2 regions of the Escherichia sp. MAL-1 genome follow, and region 1 is predicted to be linked to the other one. Evidence: predicted binding sites of a transcription regulator. Region 1 holds the regulator's gene; the other holds the start of a gene.
The links. Region 1 encodes Fur, which represses iron uptake genes when iron is present. Its sites were predicted from a motif close to ATAATAATGAGAACNACTATCAA; they were not measured.
Positions count from the first base shown of each region.

Region 2: a site for Fur is predicted at 7,475-7,497, ahead of sodA (superoxide dismutase [Mn]). Genes of this name have one in related genera too.

Region 1 covers NZ_CM129609.1:3,433,178-3,442,721, reverse strand. Annotated here, with positions in the region: gene chiP (chitoporin ChiP) at 239-1,645, shown strand; gene chiQ (ChiQ/YbfN family lipoprotein) at 1,695-2,021, shown strand; gene fur (ferric iron uptake transcriptional regulator) at 2,105-2,551, opposite strand; gene uof (fur leader peptide) at 2,544-2,630, opposite strand; gene fldA (flavodoxin FldA) at 2,840-3,370, opposite strand; gene ybfE (LexA regulated protein) at 3,510-3,803, opposite strand; gene ybfF (esterase) at 3,943-4,707, opposite strand; gene seqA (replication initiation negative regulator SeqA) at 4,892-5,437, shown strand; gene pgm (phosphoglucomutase (alpha-D-glucose-1,6-bisphosphate-dependent)) at 5,463-7,103, shown strand; gene ACU8XX_RS17145 (hypothetical protein) at 7,317-7,811, shown strand; gene ACU8XX_RS17140 (DUF2625 domain-containing protein) at 7,852-8,502, opposite strand; partial or broken gene ACU8XX_RS17135 (winged helix-turn-helix domain-containing protein) at 8,626-8,760, opposite strand; gene potE (putrescine-ornithine antiporter) at 8,851-9,544, opposite strand, start outside.
Region 2 covers NZ_CM129609.1:4,727,448-4,736,991, reverse strand. Annotated here, with positions in the region: gene rhaM (L-rhamnose mutarotase) at 1-198, opposite strand, end outside; gene rhaD (rhamnulose-1-phosphate aldolase) at 208-1,032, opposite strand; gene rhaA (L-rhamnose isomerase) at 1,483-2,742, opposite strand; gene rhaB (rhamnulokinase) at 2,739-4,208, opposite strand; gene rhaS (HTH-type transcriptional activator RhaS) at 4,496-5,332, shown strand; gene rhaR (HTH-type transcriptional activator RhaR) at 5,406-6,254, shown strand; gene rhaT (L-rhamnose/proton symporter RhaT) at 6,251-7,285, opposite strand; gene sodA (superoxide dismutase [Mn]) at 7,570-8,190, shown strand; gene kdgT (2-keto-3-deoxygluconate transporter) at 8,450-9,433, shown strand.

The sequences.
Region 1 (9,544 bases):
TTTATTCTTCTGCAAGCCTTTCAACCGCAAACTTAAGCCTTGTAACAAAAATCATCAAAATATGTGCGGTTGCTCATGTTCTTACATTCTGGTTACAGAAAGAGATTGATAATTCGCGTCGCGAAAAATAGTCTGTTCCTGTAGTCAGCGAGACTTTTCTCAACGCTACTTTTTTAATTTTTATTTTTTCGCTGTTCACCTTTGGTGCAGCAATTTATACGTCAAAGAGGATTAACCCATGCGTACGTTTAGTGGCAAACGTAGTACGCTGGCGCTGGCTATCGCCGGTGTTACAGCAATGTCGGGCTTTATGGCAATGCCGGAGGCTCGCGCCGAAGGATTCATCGACGATTCAACCTTAACCGGCGGTATATATTACTGGCAGCGTGAACGCGACCGTAAAGATGTTACCGACGGCGACAAATACAAAACCAACCTTTCTCACTCCACCTGGAATGCCAACCTCGATTTTCAGTCTGGTTATGCTGCTGATATGTTCGGCCTTGATATTGCCGCGTTTACGGCGATTGAAATGGCGGAAAACGGCGACAGCTCTCACCCGAACGAAATCGCGTTTTCAAAAAGTAATAAAGCCTATGACGAAGACTGGTCCGGCGACAAAAGCGGTATAAGCCTGTATAAAGCAGCGGCCAAATTTAAATACGGTCCGGTTTGGGCGAGGGCAGGTTATATTCAGCCAACCGGTCAGACGCTGTTAGCGCCTCACTGGAGCTTTATGCCGGGTACTTATCAGGGTGCGGAAGCCGGAGCGAATTTTGATTACGGCGATGCCGGTGCGTTGAGTTTCTCCTACATGTGGACCAACGAATACAAAGCGCCGTGGCATCTGGAAATGGATGAGTTTTATCAGAACGATAAAACCACCAAAGTTGATTATCTGCACTCCCTTGGGGCGAAATACGACTTCAAAAATAACTTCGTACTGGAAGCGGCTTTTGGTCAGGCGGAAGGGTATATCGATCAATATTTTGCCAAAGCCAGCTACAAATTTGATATCGCCGGTAGCCCGTTAACCACCAGCTACCAGTTCTACGGTACCCGCGATAAAGTTGACGATCGCAGCGTCAACGACCTTTATGACGGCACCGCCTGGCTGCAGGCGTTGACCTTTGGTTACCGGGCGGCTGACGTAGTGGATTTGCGCCTCGAAGGCACCTGGGTTAAGGCTGACGGTCAGCAGGGATACTTCCTGCAACGTATGACTCCAACCTACGCTTCCTCAAACGGTCGCCTGGATATCTGGTGGGACAACCGTTCTGACTTCAACGCCAACGGCGAAAAAGCAGTCTTCTTCGGTGCGATGTATGACCTGAAAAACTGGAATCTTCCAGGCTTCGCCATCGGCGCTTCCTACGTTTACGCATGGGATGCTAAACCTGCGACCTGGCAGAGCAATCCGGATGCGTACTACGACAAAAACCGGACTATTGAAGAGTCTGCATACAGCCTGGATGCGGTCTATACCATTCAGGACGGTCGCGCCAAAGGCACGATGTTCAAACTGCACTTCACCGAATACGACAACCACTCCGACATCCCAAGCTGGGGCGGTGGTTACGGCAACATCTTCCAGGATGAGCGTGACGTAAAATTTATGGTAATCGCACCATTCACCATCTTCTGATGCCCGACGCGGCAGGTTTTGTGCCTGCCGCACGTTTGAGGAATTTGCTATGAAAAAACTGATTCTCATCGCCATGATGGCATCGGGGCTGGTAGCTTGTGCGCAATCAACCGCACCACAGGAAGACAGCCGTCTGAAAGAGGCATACAGCGCCTGTATCAACACCGCGCAAGGTTCGCCGGAAAAAATTGAAGCCTGCCAGAGCGTGTTAAACGTGCTGAAGAAAGAGAAACAACATCAGCAGTTTGCCGACCAGGAAAGTGTCCGCGTACTGGATTATCAGCAGTGTCTGCGTGCAACGCAAACCGGAAATGATCAGGCGGTGAAAGCCGATTGTGATAAGGTCTGGCAGGAAATTCGCAGTAATAACAAATAAGTGAGAGCTGTAACTCTCGCTTTTCTTATTTCCCTTGCATAAAAAAGCCAACCCGCAGGTTGGCTTTTCTCGTTCAGGCTGGCTTATTTGCCTTCGTGCGCGTGCTCATCTTCGCGGCAATCGCCTTCGGCACAGTGACCGTAAAGATAGAGACTGTGGTTAGTCAGGCGAATGCCATGTTTTGCGGCAATTTCACGCTGACGCGCTTCGATGGAATCATCACTAAATTCGATAACCTTGCCGCAGTCGAGGCAGATCAGGTGATCGTGGTGATGTTGCTGTGTCAGTTCAAATACGGATTTACCGCCTTCAAAATTGTGGCGGGTGACGATACCAGCGTCGTCAAACTGGTTCAGTACGCGATATACCGTAGCCAGACCAATTTCTTCACCCATATCGATCAGACGTTTGTATAAATCTTCCGCACTGACGTGATGGTTGTCCGGCTCCTGAAGAACTTCCAGGATTTTTAAACGAGGAAGCGTTACTTTCAGGCCAGCTTTCTTTAGGGCGGTATTGTTATCAGTCATGCGGAATCTGTCCTGTTACTAAGCGGTTCACTTCATTAGAAGAAGTGACAGAATTTGCTCTTGAGATAATGCGTATCATTATAGAATTGCCACGCCTAAATGAAAACCACAAGTCCCTGGCAAATATTGTTAATAAAAACGTGGCATAGCTTACATTTACAACGGCAAGGCCACTTGAACACCGGGACATTGTACAGGTACAACAGCAAAAGTTACAAATTTGTAGCAATTATTTTGATTGGCATTATCTATTAATACGGCGTAGACATGAGTCTACGCCGCATCACATCAGGCATTGAGAATTTCGTCGAGATGCAACTCTTCAGAAATCTGTTTAACCCATTTTTCTACACGTTCAGCGGTCAGTTCCGGCTGACGGTCTTCGTCGATAGCCAGACCGACAAAGTGGTCGTCATCTGCCAGACCTTTTGATGCTTCGAAATGATAGCCCGCAGTTGGCCAGTGACCAACGATGGTTGCACCGCGCGGTTGAATGATGTCGCGGATGGTGCCCAATGCGTCGCAGAAATATTCGGCGTAATCTTCCTGGTCACCACAACCAAACAGCGCAACCAGTTTGCCATTGAAATCAATCTCTTCGAGAGTCGGGAAGAAGTCATCCCAGTCACACTGCGCTTCGCCGTAATACCAGGTTGGGATGCCCAGCAGCAGAATGTCATAAGCTTCCAGATCTTCTTTGCTGCTTTTTGCAATGTCATGGACATCGGCAACGTCTTTACCAAGCTGTTTTTGAATCATTTTTGCGATATTTTCGGTATTACCGGTGTCGCTGCCGAAAAAGATGCCAGTGATAGCCATGAGTGAAATAACCTCTTGAAACTTATTGAAATGGGGGTGGAAAATTGCCCACGGATAAAGGCAATCATAGCAGAACAGGCAGTCTTGCGGAATCAGCAAACGAGCAGGACTGCACACTGTGCTACATGAAAGTGGAAATTTAAACGATGCCCTGACTACGCAGCGCCGCCAGTTGCTGCATTAACATCTCTTCGATCAGTTCGCTACGGCTCATATTGCGCGATTCCGCCAGCTCGTTCAGCGCCTCGACAGCTTCCGCGTTCAGCTTCAGTTCGACACGCTTAAGGCCACGTACTTTGTCGCGTTTTAGTTGGTTGCGTTTATTAATACGCAGCTGTTCATCGCGCGAAAGCGGATTAGTTTTCGGTCGTCCCGGTCGACGCTCGTGCGCGAACAGATCTAATGTCGTACGGTCCGTTTGTTCTTTGGCCATGATCTTGGTGACTTCGGGGGAAACAATCAGCCAGGCCTCTGCCCGGATGGATAGCGCGCCATAATACATCAGCGCGATGAGTCACGCCAACGCCCACGCGCGGAAAGCGACGCGGACGCTGGGTTTTTAATCAGTTGCGTTAATCATTGAGATAGCGACGGATAGCGCGTAATACCGCATCTGGTTTTTCAGCATGGACCCAGTGACCCGCGCCTGCAATGACATGCGCCCGTGCCTGTGGAAATTGTGCCAGTAAATCATCACGGTACTGCTCGCTAACATACGGAGAATTACCACCAGGGATAAACAGGGCAGGGTGATCCCATGCCGGGATTTTCTCCCAACCCACAATATGCGGATACTGATCCCACAATACCGGCACGTTAAAGCGCCACTCCCCGTCAACAAAAGATTTCAACAGAAACTGAATCACCCCTTCTTCATTAAGATGCTGGCGCATTATTGCTGCTGCTTGCTGGCGAGTTTGTGCGTCCGATTCACTGACCGCGTTGATAGCTGCGAAAATCTCATCATGACGGCGTACGTGATAGTCGACCGGTGCGATATCGATCGCCACCAGTTTATCGATGCGATCGGGGGCCAGTGCAGTAAGTGCCATTACCGCTTTACCGCCCATGGAGTGACCGATAAATGTTGCTTTGTCGATCTGCAGTGCATCCAGGGTATCAACAAGATCCTGCGCCATCGCCGGGTAATTCATTACCGGCTCTCTCGGTGAAAGACCGTGGTTACGCATATCAACCTGGATGATATTGTGATCGTTTACCAGATCGCGAGCCAGTACGCCAAGGTTGTCGAGGCTACCAAACAGACCATGGACAAGAACGATGGGAGAATTATTGTGCTGGTTTTGTGCAGTTTGCGCGCGGATATTCAATTTCATGGCAAAGTTCTTTTTTTCGCGTTGTCGGGTTAGGGTATTATGTTGACCATTGTGCCACAGGGCTGCAACAAATAAGGTTTATTCCGAGTTTTTCTGCAAGCCAGGCTTGACGCTATCCGCTGCCGGGATTTATTCATATACTCCTGGCGACTTGTATTCAGCTAAGACACTGCACTGGATTAAGATGAAAACGATTGAAGTTGATGATGAACTCTACAGCTATATTGCCAGCCACACTAAGCATATCGGCGAGAGCGCATCCGACATTTTACGGCGTATGTTGAAATTTTCCGCCGCATCACAGCCTGCTGCTCCGGTGACGAAAGAGGTTCGCGTTGCGTCACCTGCTATCGTCGAAGCGAAGCCGGTCAAAACGATTAAAGACAAGGTTCGCGCAATGCGTGAACTTCTGCTTTCGGACGAATACGCAGAGCAAAAGCGAGCGGTCAATCGCTTTATGCTGCTGTTGTCTACACTATATTCTCTTGACGCCCAGGCGTTTGCCGAAGCAACGGAATCGTTGCACGGTCGTACACGCGTTTACTTTGCGGCAGATGAACAAACGCTGCTGAAAAATGGTAATCAGACCAAGCCGAAACATGTGCCAGGCACGCCGTATTGGGTGATCACCAACACCAACACCGGCCGTAAATGCAGCATGATCGAACACATCATGCAGTCGATGCAATTCCCGGCGGAATTGATTGAGAAGGTTTGCGGAACTATCTAAAACGTTGCAGACAAAGGACAAAGCAATGGCAATCCACAATCGTGCAGGCCAACCTGCACAACAGAGTGATTTGATTAACGTCGCCCAACTGACGGCGCAATATTATGTACTGAAACCAGAAGCAGGGAATGCGGAGCACGCGGTGAAATTCGGTACTTCCGGTCACCGTGGCAGTGCAGCGCGCCACAGCTTTAACGAGCCGCACATTCTGGCGATCGCTCAGGCAATTGCTGAAGAACGTGCGAAAAACGGTATCACTGGCCCTTGCTATGTGGGTAAAGATACTCACGCCCTGTCCGAACCTGCATTTATTTCCGTTCTGGAAGTGCTGGCAGCGAACGGCGTAGATGTTATTGTGCAGGAAAACAATGGCTTCACCCCGACGCCTGCCGTTTCCAATGCCATCCTGGTTCACAATAAAAAAGGTGGCCCGCTGGCAGACGGTATCGTTATTACACCGTCCCATAACCCGCCGGAAGATGGTGGTATCAAGTACAATCCGCCAAATGGTGGCCCGGCTGATACCAACGTCACTAAAGTGGTGGAAGATCGTGCCAACGCACTGCTGGCCGATGGCCTGAAAGGCGTGAAGCGTATCTCCCTCGACGAAGCGATGGCATCCGGTCATGTGAAAGAGCAGGATCTGGTGCAGCCGTTCGTGGAAGGGCTGGCCGATATCGTTGATATGGCGGCGATTCAGAAAGCGGGCCTGACGCTTGGCGTTGATCCGCTGGGCGGTTCCGGTATCGAATACTGGAAGCGCATTGGCGAGTATTACAACCTCAACCTGACTATCGTTAACGATCAGGTCGATCAAACCTTCCGCTTTATGCACCTTGATAAAGACGGCGCGATCCGTATGGACTGCTCCTCCGAGTGTGCGATGGCGGGCCTGCTGGCACTGCGTGATAAGTTCGATCTGGCGTTTGCTAACGACCCGGATTATGACCGTCACGGTATCGTCACTCCGGCAGGTTTGATGAATCCGAACCACTACCTGGCGGTGGCGATCAATTACCTGTTCCAGCATCGTCCGCAGTGGGGCAAAGATGTTGCCGTTGGTAAAACGCTGGTTTCTTCTGCGATGATCGACCGTGTGGTCAATGACTTGGGTCGTAAGCTGGTAGAAGTCCCGGTAGGTTTCAAATGGTTTGTTGATGGTCTGTTCGACGGCAGCTTCGGCTTTGGCGGCGAAGAGAGCGCAGGGGCTTCCTTCCTGCGTTTCGACGGCACGCCGTGGTCCACCGACAAAGACGGCATCATCATGTGTCTGCTGGCGGCGGAAATCACCGCTGTCACCGGTAAGAACCCGCAGGAACACTACAACGAACTGGCAAAACGCTTTGGTGCGCCGAGCTACAACCGTTTGCAGGCAGCTGCGACTTCCGCACAAAAAGCGGCGCTGTCTAAGCTGTCTCCGGAAATGGTGAGCGCCAGCACCCTGGCAGGTGACCCGATCACCGCGCGCCTGACTGCTGCTCCGGGCAACGGTGCTTCTATTGGCGGTCTGAAAGTGATGACTGACAACGGCTGGTTCGCCGCGCGTCCGTCAGGCACGGAAGACGCATATAAGATCTACTGCGAAAGCTTCCTCGGTGAAGAACATCGCAAGCAGATTGAGAAAGAAGCGGTTGAGATTGTTAGCGAAGTTCTGAAAAACGCGTAAACACATTTAATAAAAAAAGGGCGGTCGCAAGATCGCCCTTTTTTACGTATGACAAACACAGAATTGCCTGATGCGCTACGCTTATCAGGCCTACGAGGATGGTGCAATATATTGAATTTAAGCGATTTTGTAGGCCGGATAAGGCGTTCACGCCGCATCCGGCAAAAACAACGAACACTTTGTCAACAAACTGAGTAGCTCAAGGAAATCCCAATGAAGACCAACAGGAGTCTGGTCGTCATAGTGTCACTAATTACCGCCACATTACTGCTGACTGCATGCGCCCAACCTGAACAATCATCATTAGCTGGCGACTGGTTACTGACCCCTAAAGATAAAACCAGAGGATTAACGGGTAGCATTGCGGTAAATATTGCACCTTCCCGGTGTAAGACAAATTGCCGTGGTGATAACTTACCTGATAATACCCGCCGCTGGCAGTTGTCAGGCGGGAACGAAAAAGAACTTACTTATCTTCATAATATGTCAGCACAAGAAAAGGTCGGTTTAAATCCCGGTTGGCAATGCTACACCTCATTTTTTATGCGGGTTTGCCAGGGCAAGCCCGGCACTCGACCGATAGTCAATGAGGATTATGTCAGCGAAAGCGGATTTTTTGGCTCGATGATGCATGTCGGGATTATTGAGTTACGACGCTGCCAGTCAGAAAATTGCCAGCAAGAATTGAAAGCGATAAATACACATTAAAATAGTGAGTCCGGGAATGAAACCCGGACCTGAACATGTCTTATTGCGTGAATGTTTCTTTCATTTGATACTGCATTTCCCAGAGTTCAGTAAGCGAAATAACTTTTCTTGTTCTTGCTTCTTCACTTTGTACCCATAAGAAAGGGTAGAACGTGAAGGCTTCCGTTGCCGATAATTTTATTACGTCTTCTCGCCATTGCTGCCATCGTACATTTTCATAGAAGGTATCTAAATCACCGGATAATGCCCACTGAAGAAACTCAGAATATCCAACTTCCAGACTTTCCCAATTCAGCGTATCTGGCGCAAAATAATAAACGCAGCCAGTATCTTCCCCAAGATCGCCACCATTAAGAGCAAAAATTCCCCCTGCGACATCGTCAGCGATGGGTAAAGCCCGCACGCCTGCGAATTCAGGGCGTTGTGTCCAACTTACTGGATCTCGTGGCAACCGGGGGTGACCAGATCCTGCTATGCGTAACCAACCATTATCAATCAGCAGACCTCCGGAGCCATAGACAAGCGCACCCATCGGTGATTTTGTTGTCACCTGTAATTGATAAAGTGCGGTTTCGGCTAAATCTTTATTAACCGGTAAGAGTTCGGTATGGTTTGTGGCGTCTTTTAACCAGTTCTGGATTATTGGCCAGGCTGAATCTTCAGTATTTACTAACTGATTCATTTCACGCATCGCTACTTGCTCCTTGTGTGCTACGGTGTCATTTATGATGAGGAATTGTATGGAACATTTTTTAAATATTAAGTTCCTTATATTTGAATAAAAAATGACTTTATCCATACATTGCCACTTTTTTCAAAGCATAAACCGATACCCAATACCGGTTTCAGTAATAAAATGGCGAGGCCGGGCCGGATCCTGTTCCAGTTTTTGTCGCAGATGCCCCATATAATTACGCAAATAGTTGCTGTGTTCGATCGCGTTTAGACCCTACATCTGCCGGATGCGGCATAAATAACGAACTATTTGCCAACAAACAGAAAGGGCGATCATTCAATCGCCCTTTTTTACTTTGTTTTATTAACCGTGTTTATTTTTCAGTTCAAAGTGTGGTGATACCAGACCATACAGTGTCCAACCAAGGAAGGTCACGATGGAACCGTACAGCATGGCTTCTTCCCCGGATGAGTACAGCGCATAAAAGCTATACATCGCGCCAACAAAAGCAACAAAGTTTGCAACTTTCGCTTTTGAGGGGGGCACATTAGCGACCTTCTGAATAATGACTAATGCCGCCATTGACAGAATATACGGAATGATATTGGTCACCACGGCCAGGTTAACCAGCACGTTGAACTGACTGTTTAGCGACGGGCTAATGGTCATCAGTGCCAATCCACTCTGAATAATCACAATGGTCAACATTCCCTGCACCGGTGCATCCACTTTGGTTACACGGGAGAAAATTTTAGGGAAGTAGCCTTCATCAGATGAAGATTTAAACACCTGGGCAATGGTGAACTGCCAGCCAAGTAGCGAACCGCAGCAGGACATCACCATCAGCGCCATAATGACTTTACCCACTTCCGGCGTGAACATCTGCGCGAAGGCCAGACCAAATGGTGCCGTTGAATTTGCCAGCTCCATATTTGGCACAATCCCGGCAATCACGTTGGTGGAGACGATATAAATCACCGCCGCACCTAACGTACCGCCGAGTACCGCGATTGGCACATTACGTTCCGGGTTTTCCACTACATCAGTATTCGCACAC
Region 2 (9,544 bases), 1.3 Mb from region 1:
CGCATTCCAGCGTTCTTCAGATTCAATCTCTACCATGGCAAACAGCAGATTACGCGCTTTGTCGAGATAGATGGCGTAGTTATGCGCACCGTGAGATTTCAGCACTGCTTCCAGTTCTGGCCAGATGGGATTATGCCGACGCTGATACTCTTCGTGGGCGTCGGGGTTTACCTGCATGACAAAGGCTTTGCGGATCATGTTTGCTCCTTACAGCGCCAGCGCACTGGCGAGTGGCGTAACGCCGAAACGCTTGCCGAGCGCTATCAACTCTTCACGGCTGATGGTCTGTTTCATGCCGCCCATCGAATAAACCTTCACTAATACTTGTGCTGATTTTTCTGCGGTGTCGATTAAACCGAAGGTTTCATCCAGCGTCGGTCCGCTGCCGAAGACGCCGTGGAAGGGCCACAACACCAGCGAATGTTTTTGCATCTCTTGTGCGGTCGCCTGGCCGATTTCGTCCGTGCCGGGCACCATCCACGGCAAAATGCCAACGCCATCCGGGAATACCACCAGACACTCGGTGCTGCCTTCCCACAGTTGGCGAGTGAAGACCGCGGTGTCGTTTTCAAGTACATAGGTGAGGGCGATCAGGTTGGTGGCGTGGCAGTGCATGATCACCCGATCTTTGCCGTTGGTGGCTTTAATGCGCTCGCAGTGGGAAAGGAAGTGAGCCGGAAGTTCGGAAGTGGGGACGGCTTCGTTGGTTAACCCCCAAAGAATGTGGTAGCCCGCGCCGTCGCTGTCGACTTTTACGATGCCTAAGTTAGCCGCAGGATCAAGCTGGACGTTACGGAAGAATTTGCCCGAGCCGGTGACAATAAACGGTGTATTTGCCAGTAAAGGCATGGGCTGGCTGAGCGGGATATAGCGCGGTTGTTGGTGGAAATTGTCGTGATATGGTGCGATATCGGCGTCATCCAGGCGTAGCGTCAGGTTGCCGCCGTTGCGCTCATCCCAGCCTTTCAGCCAGGCGTCGGTGGTGGCTTTGATCATTCCCTGGACAAACCAGGACTGAGTAATGTTTTGCATGTTCTGTGTTCCTGTAAATTCGGTGTTGTCGGATGCACGACCCGTAGGCCGGATAAGGCGCTCGCGCCGCATCCGGCAATCAATGCCTGATGCGACGCTGTCGCGTCTTATCAGGCCTACAACTATTGCCGACCTGTAGGCCTGATAAGGCACTTGTGCCGCATCCGGCAATCAATGCCTGATGCGACGCTGTCGCGTCTTATCAGGCCTACAACTGTTGCCGACCTGTAGGCCGGATAAGGCACTTGTGCCGCATCCGGCAATCAATGCCTGATGCGACGCTGTCGCGTCTTATCAGGCCTACAACTATTGCCGACCTGTAGGCCGGATAAGGCACTTGTGCCGCATCCGGCAATCAATGCCTGATGCGACGCTGTCGCGTCTTATCAGGCCTACAACTGTTGCCGACCCGTAGGCCGGATAAGGCGCTCGCGCCGCATCCGGCAGTGTTTACCCGCGGCGACTCAAAATTTCTTTCTCATAAGCCCGCACGCTCTCCAGCCATTCGCTACCTGCTGGCGTATCGTGACGTTGGCAATACATTTCCCAGACCGCCTGCCACGGCAACGATTTCTGCTCTTCCAGCAGTGCCAGACGCGCAGTGTAATCGCCCGCCGCTTCCAGCTTGCGCAGCTCAGCGGTAGGTTCCAGCAACGCACGCAGCAGGGCTTTTTTCATATTGCGTGTACCAATGACCCACGCGGCAATGCGGTTGATAGAGGCATCGAAGAAGTCAAGGCCGATATGCACCCGGTCAAACAGATCGTGACGCACAATCTCACTGGCAATTGCCTGGGTTTCATCATCCAGCAGCACTACGTGATCGCTGTCCCAGCGAACCGGACGGCTGACGTGCAGCAGCAACTGCGGCACATACAGCATGGCGGCGGAAATCTTGTCGGAAATCACTTCAGTCGGGTGGAAGTGCCCGGCGTCCAGGCACAGCGCAGTCTGGCGGCTGGAGGCATACCCCATGTAAAACTCATTGGAGCCAACCGTGTAGCTCTCTGCGCCAATGCCAAACAATTTGCTCTCAACGGCGTCGATATGGTGCGCAGGGTTTAGCTTCTCGCTGATCACCTCATCCAGTGCTGCCAGCAGACGCTGACGCGGGGCGAGACGGTCAACGGTGATATCTTTCATACCATCCGGGATCCAGATGTTCATCACCGATGGTGTGCCGAGTTGCTCGCCAAAATAGGCCGAAACGCGACGGCTGGCTTTGCAGTGATCAATCCAGAACTGGCGAATGCTGTCGTCGGCATGGGAAAGCGTAAAGCCATCGGCGCTTAGCGGATGCGAAAAACAGGAGGGGTTAAAATCCAGACCGAGCTGATTGGCTTTCGCCCATTCAACCCAGTTTTTGAAGTGCTCTGGTTTGATCTGGTCGCGCGAGACTGGCGTGTCTGATTCCAGATAGATGGCATGTAAATTAAGCCGTTTCGGCCCCGGAATCAGCCGCATAGCCTGTTCCAGATCGGCACGTAGCTCACTGGCATTACGCGCTTTGCCCGGATAATTGCCTGTGGCCTGAATCCCTCCGGTCAGCGAGCCTTCCGGGTTTTCAAAACCGGAAACATCATCGCCCTGCCAGCAGTGCATTGAAACGGGTAAACGATCAAGTTGGCGCAGCGCCTCCTCGACATCAATCCCCACCGCTGCGAAACGCTGTTTCGCCAGCTCCCAGGCCTGTTCCAGTTGAGTGGTCATGCGCAAAGCTCCTTTGTCTGTCGTGTAGAGTGAAGCTGCGCCACATAGTGGGCAATTTCACTGTCAGGATTAGGGGTAAAGGTGGTCAGATTCGCGGTGGTGCTGACGACCTGACGGAAATCATCCACATTGTTGAGTTCATCCAGCGTCATTAACTGGATGCCGATATTGCCGAGCGTCGAGGCTTCAACAGGCCCGGCGATCACCCGAATACCGCAGGCATCGGCACACAGCTGGTTGAGCAGCGTGTTCTGGCAGCCGCCGCCGACAATATGCAGTTGCGAGAAATCTTCACCACGCAGCTGCGCCAGCTCATGCAACACATCGGCATACAGCAGCGCCAGACTGTCGAAAATGCAGCGCGCCAGTTCAGCATCACTTTCCGGGATCGGTTGCGCCATTTCCCGACACGCAACCTGAATTTCGCTGCACATCTCGTCAGGATTAATAAAGCGATCGTCATTGGGATTGATGATGAAGCGGCAGGCCGGAAGTGCCTGTGTCGCGGCGATAAGCGCCGGGAGATCGTTGATTTGCCGCTCCTGAAGCACTCGCTGAAGCAGCCATAAGCCCATAATATTTTTCAGCACCCGATAGCGACCTTCCGCCCCGCCTTCATTGGTGATGTTGGTGGCCAGCGCCGTGTCATTGGTAAATGGCGTTTTGCTTTCAAAACCCATCAATGACCAGGTGCCAGAGGAGAGATAAGCGGCGCGGGAACCGTTTAACGGCGAGGCGATAACCGCGCTGGCGGTATCATGGCTGGCAACGGCGACCACCGGAATCTCATTACCCTGCGGGCAAATCCAGTGACCTATGACATTACCCGGATGCGTCGGGCGACCAAACCAGGCTTTGTTGGCCCCGCTCCACGCCAGTAGCGACTCGTCCCAGTCGTCGCTATTGATATTGACCAGTTGCGTGGTCGTGGCGTTGGTATATTCCCAGTTCATCTTGCCGGTCAGGCGATAACTGAAGTAATCCGGCATCAGCAGAGCGTGAGCAATGTGTGGAATAAGTTCAGGTTGTTGCTCCGTCAGCGCACGCAACTGATAAAGCGTATTGAAGGGCAGAAACTGGATGCCGCTACGTTGATAAATATCGCGTTTGCCGAGTTGTTGTTGTGCCTGCGCCATTAGGCCATTGGTGCGGCTATCGCGATAAGCAACGGGCAGGCCCACACGCTGACCCTGTTGGTCGAGCAGCACAAAGTCCACGCCCCAGGTATCAATCCCAATGCTATCGATACGAATCCCTTCCTCGCACACCTTGTTTAATCCAAGGCGAATGGCACTTTCCAGGCTATCCACATCCCAGGTGACATAGCCGTTCTGACTATGCAGCCCATTGTTAAAACGATGGATTTCGCGCAGCGTCAGGCTGCGGCATTCACGCTCGTAACGCGCCAGCATCACGCGCCCACTGGATGCGCCGAGATCGACGGCGACACAATTGCGAAAGGTCATAATGTGATCCTGCTGAATTTCATTACGACCAGTCTAAAAAGCGCCTGAATTCGCGACCTTCTCGTTACTGACAGGAAAATGGGCCATTGGCAACCAGGGAAAGATGAACGTGATGATGTTCACAATTTGCTGAATTGTGGTGATGTGATGCTCACCGCATTTCCTGAAAATTCACGCTGTATCTTGAAAAATCGACGTTTTTTACGTGGTTTTCCGTCGAAAATTTAAGGTAAGAACCTGACCTCGTGATTACTATTTCGCCGTGTTGACGACATCAGGAGGCCAGTATGACCGTATTACATAGTGTGGATTTTTTTCCGTCTGGTAACGCGTCCGTGGCGATAGAACCCCGGCTCCCGCAGGCGGATTTTCCTGAACATCATCATGATTTTCATGAAATTGTGATTGTCGAACATGGCACGGGTATTCATGTGTTTAATGGGCAGCCCTATACCATCACCGGTGGCACGGTCTGTTTTGTGCGCGACCATGATCGGCATCTGTATGAACATACCGATAATCTGTGTCTGACTAATGTGCTGTATCGCTCGCCGGATCGATTTCAGTTTCTCGCCGGGCTGAATCAGTTGCTGCCACAAGAGCTGGATGGGCAGTATCCTTCCCACTGGCGCGTTAACCACAGCGTATTGCAGCAGGTGCGACAGCTGGTTGCACAGATGGAACAGCAGGAAGGGGAAAATGATTTACCCTCGACCGCCAGTCGCGAGATCTTGTTTATGCAATTACTGCTCTTGCTGCGTAAAAGCAGTTTGCAGGAGAACCTGGAAAACAGCGCATCACGTCTCAACTTGCTTCTGGCCTGGCTGGAGGACCATTTTGCCGATGAGGTGAATTGGGATGCCGTGGCGGAGCAATTTTCTCTTTCGCTGCGTACGCTACATCGGCAGCTTAAGCAGCAAACGGGACTGACGCCTCAGCGTTACCTGAACCGCCTGCGACTGATGAAAGCCCGACATCTACTACGCCACAGCGAGGCCAGCGTTACTGATATCGCCTATCGCTGTGGATTCAGCGACAGCAACCACTTTTCGACGCTTTTTCGCCGAGAGTTTAACTGGTCACCGCGTGATATTCGTCAGGGACGGGATGGTTTTCTGCAATAACGCGAATCTTCTCAACGTATTTGTACGCCATATTGCGAATAATCAACTTCGTTCTCTGGCCGAGGTAGCCACGGTGGCGCATCAGTTAAAACTTCTCAAAGATGATTTTTTTGCCAGCGACCAGCAGGCAGTCGCTGTGGCTGACCGTTATCCGCAAGATGTCTTTGCTGAACATACACATGATTTTTGTGAGCTGGTGATTGTCTGGCGCGGTAATGGTCTGCATGTACTCAACGATCGCCCTTATCGCATTACCCGTGGCGATCTCTTTTACATTCATGCTGACGATAAACACTCCTACGCTTCCGTTAACGATCTGGTTTTGCAGAATATTATTTATTGCCCGGAGCGGCTGAAGCTGAATCTTGACTGGCAGGGGGCGATTCCGGGATTTAGCGCCAGCGCAGGGCAACCACACTGGCGCTTAGGTAGCATGGGGATGGCACAGGCGCGGCAGGTTATCGGTCAGCTTGAGCATGAAAGTAGTCAGCATGTGCCGTTTGCTAACGAAATGGCAGAGTTGCTGTTCGGGCAGTTGGTGATGTTGCTGAATCGCCATCGTTACACCAGTGATTCGTTGCCGCCAACATCCAGCGAAACGTTGCTGGATAAGCTGATTACCCGGCTGGCGGCCAGCCTGAAAAGTCCCTTTGCGCTGGATAAATTTTGTGATGAGGCATCGTGCAGTGAGCGCGTTTTGCGTCAGCAATTTCGCCAGCAGACTGGAATGACCATCAATCAATATCTGCGACAGGTCAGAGTGTGTCATGCGCAATATCTTCTCCAGCATAGCCGCCTGTTAATCAGTGATATTTCGACCGAATGTGGCTTTGAAGATAGTAACTATTTTTCGGTGGTGTTTACCCGGGAAACCGGGATGACGCCCAGCCAGTGGCGTCATCTCAATTCGCAGAAAGATTAATTCGCCATGCCGATGCCGACGATGTTAGCGGCGACAATAATCACCACACAACCGAGGCTCAACACCGTTACCGGACGGCGTCCTGCATTGTTCCACTCTTTCAGCACCAGCCCGACGATACCGCCGCACAATACATAGAAACTCATATGCAGCATCCAACTGATGTAGTCATACTGCGCCGGAATGCGGGCGTGGCCCCAGGCATAGAAAAAGAATTGCAGATACCACATCAACCCGCCCAGTGTCGAGAGTAACACATTGTGAATGATCAGCGATTTTGCCAGCGAGAAGTCGGCTTTTAGCGACAAATCCTTCACTTTTGCCAGACGAATAAAACAGAAACCGAGGTTAATGATCGCGCCGCCGCCCATGATGACAACATAGCTTGGCAGAGCGACATACAGTGGATCGACGCCAAGTGCGGCAGCGGCTTCATGCATCGGTTTTGCGGCGTTCATCGCAAAGGACATCCCGGCAGAGAAAATGCCGCACATCACCGCCAGCACCAGCCCTTTTTTCAGATTGAACTCTTCGGCTTTAATGCCCATCTTGCGCTCTTTCAACTGCCCGGCGCGAGTTACAATCCCTACGCCAATCAGCGCCACCAGAACGCCGAGCAACGTCATGCGTCCGCCTTCGGTGCTAATCAACACATCGAAATTGCCGTTGATAATTGGCGTCATCAGCGTACCGACAATCAACGTAATGCCAATGGCGATGCCAATTCCCATCGACATGCCGAGATAACGCATGGTCAGGCCGTAGTTGATATTACCGATCCCCCACATAGCGCCGAACAGAAAAACAGGCAGTAGCGTAGAGAGACTAAACGAGCTGTAATACGCCCAGAAATTCGGTAGTAACAGGGCGCTGATGGCCCACGGCAGAATAATCCACGAAACAATCCCACCGACTGACCACATGGTTTCCCATGACCATTTTTTTACTTTTTTGAACGGAGCGTAAAAACAGGCTGCACTGGCCGCGCCGATCAAATGCCAAAATATCCCCATCGTAATCGCGTTACTCATCTTCTTATCCTCATCATTTTTCGTCGCGTCACATCTCCGACGAGATGAGTGTAAAAATCGTGCTGTCGATTAACCTTTCGCCTGTTGCCGCCGTTGTCGATTTACTGGCAATCACGGCATTAAGTGGGTGATTTGCTTCACATCTCGGGCATTTTCCTGCAAAACCATACCCTTACGAAAAGTACGGCATTGATAATCATTTTCAATATCATTTAATTAACTATAATGAACTAACTGCTTACGCGGCATTAACAATCGGCCGCCCGACAATACTGGAGATGAATATGAGCTATACCCTGCCATCCCTGCCGTATGCTTACGATGCCCTGGAACCGCACTTCGATAAGCAGACCATGGAAATCCACCACACCAAACACCATCAGACCTACGTAAACAACGCCAACGCGGCGCTGGAAAGCCTGCCAGAATTTGCCAACCTGCCGGTTGAAGAGCTGATCACCAAACTGGACCAGCTGCCAGCAGACAAGAAAACCGTACTGCGCAACAACGCTGGCGGTCACGCTAACCACAGCCTGTTCTGGAAAGGTCTGAAAAAAGGCACCACCCTGCAGGGTGACCTGAAAGCGGCTATCGAACGTGACTTCGGCTCCGTTGATAACTTCAAAGCAGAATTTGAGAAAGCGGCAGCTTCCCGCTTTGGTTCCGGCTGGGCATGGCTGGTGCTGAAAGGCGATAAACTGGCGGTGGTTTCTACTGCTAACCAGGACTCCCCGCTGATGGGTGAAGCCATTTCTGGCGCATCCGGCTTCCCGATTCTGGGCCTGGATGTGTGGGAACATGCTTACTACCTGAAATTCCAGAACCGCCGTCCGGACTACATCAAAGAGTTCTGGAACGTGGTGAACTGGGATGAAGCAGCGGCACGTTTCGCGGCGAAAAAATAATCATTTGCCGCCTGCTGCAATGAGGCGTTTACGCCGCATATCAGCTTAAAAAATGAACCATCGCCAACGGCGGTGGTTTTTTTGTGATCAATTTCAAAATAAAAACAATGATCCGATAAAAATAAAACAGTGTTTCAATTGATGTGGTTTTGATCACTTTTATTGATTAAATGAATGTCTATCTTCGTTTCCATCAACACTGATGCTCCATTGAGGAATTACGCATCAGCCCTTAAAAATATGCCGACAGGTGATGGAAATGCAGATAAAACGCTCGATTGAGAAAATCCCGGGGGGGATGATGCTCGTCCCGCTATTCCTTGGCGCACTGTGCCACACCTTCTCGCCGGGGGCGGGGAAATATTTTGGATCATTCACCAACGGGATGATTACCGGTACGGTGCCCATTCTGGCGGTGTGGTTTTTTTGCATGGGGGCGTCAATAAAATTAAGCGCGACGGGAACGGTACTGCGTAAATCCGGTACGCTGGTGGTAACAAAAATTGCCGTCGCGTGGGTGGTTGCGGCAATTGCCTCGCGCATTATTCCGGAACATGGTGTTGAAGTTGGATTCTTTGCCGGACTTTCAACGCTGGCGCTGGTGGCGGCGATGGATATGACCAACGGCGGACTTTACGCTTCCATCATGCAGCAGTACGGCACAAAAGAAGAAGCTGGGGCATTTGTGTTGATGTCATTGGAGTCCGGGCCGCTCATGACGATGATTATTCTGGGCACTGCCGGGATTGCCTCGTTTGAACCGCATGTTTTCGTCGGCGCAGTATTACCGTTCCTGGTGGGCTTTGCCCTTGGGAACCTTGACCCTGAATTACGAGAATTTTTCAGCAAAGCGGTGCAGACGCTGATTCCATTTTTTGCCTTCGCGCTGGGCAATACCATTGATTTGACTGTAATTGCCCAGACAGGTTTGCTGGGGATCCTGTTGGGTGTGGCAGTAATTATCGTGACCGGTATTCCGTTGATTATCGCCGATAAATTGATTGGCGGTGGCGATGGCACTGCCGGAATTGCCGCTTCCAGTTCCGCAGGGGCCGCGGTAGCGACACCTGTGCTGATTGCAGAAATGGTGCCTGCGTTTAAACCGATGGCTCCGGCAGCAACTTCGCTGGTAGCGACGGCGGTCATTGTGACTTCGATTCTGGTGCCAATTCTTACCTCTATCTGGTCACGTAAAGTCAAAGCCAGAGCAGCGAAAATCGAAATTTTAGGTACGGTGAAATAAACCTGCTTCCTTAATCCCCACAGCCGGATGAACTAACGTTCGTCCGGTTTGCTATTGAGTTCCTGCCTGGATACTTACCGCGAAAACAGCACGCCTGACATAAAATAAATA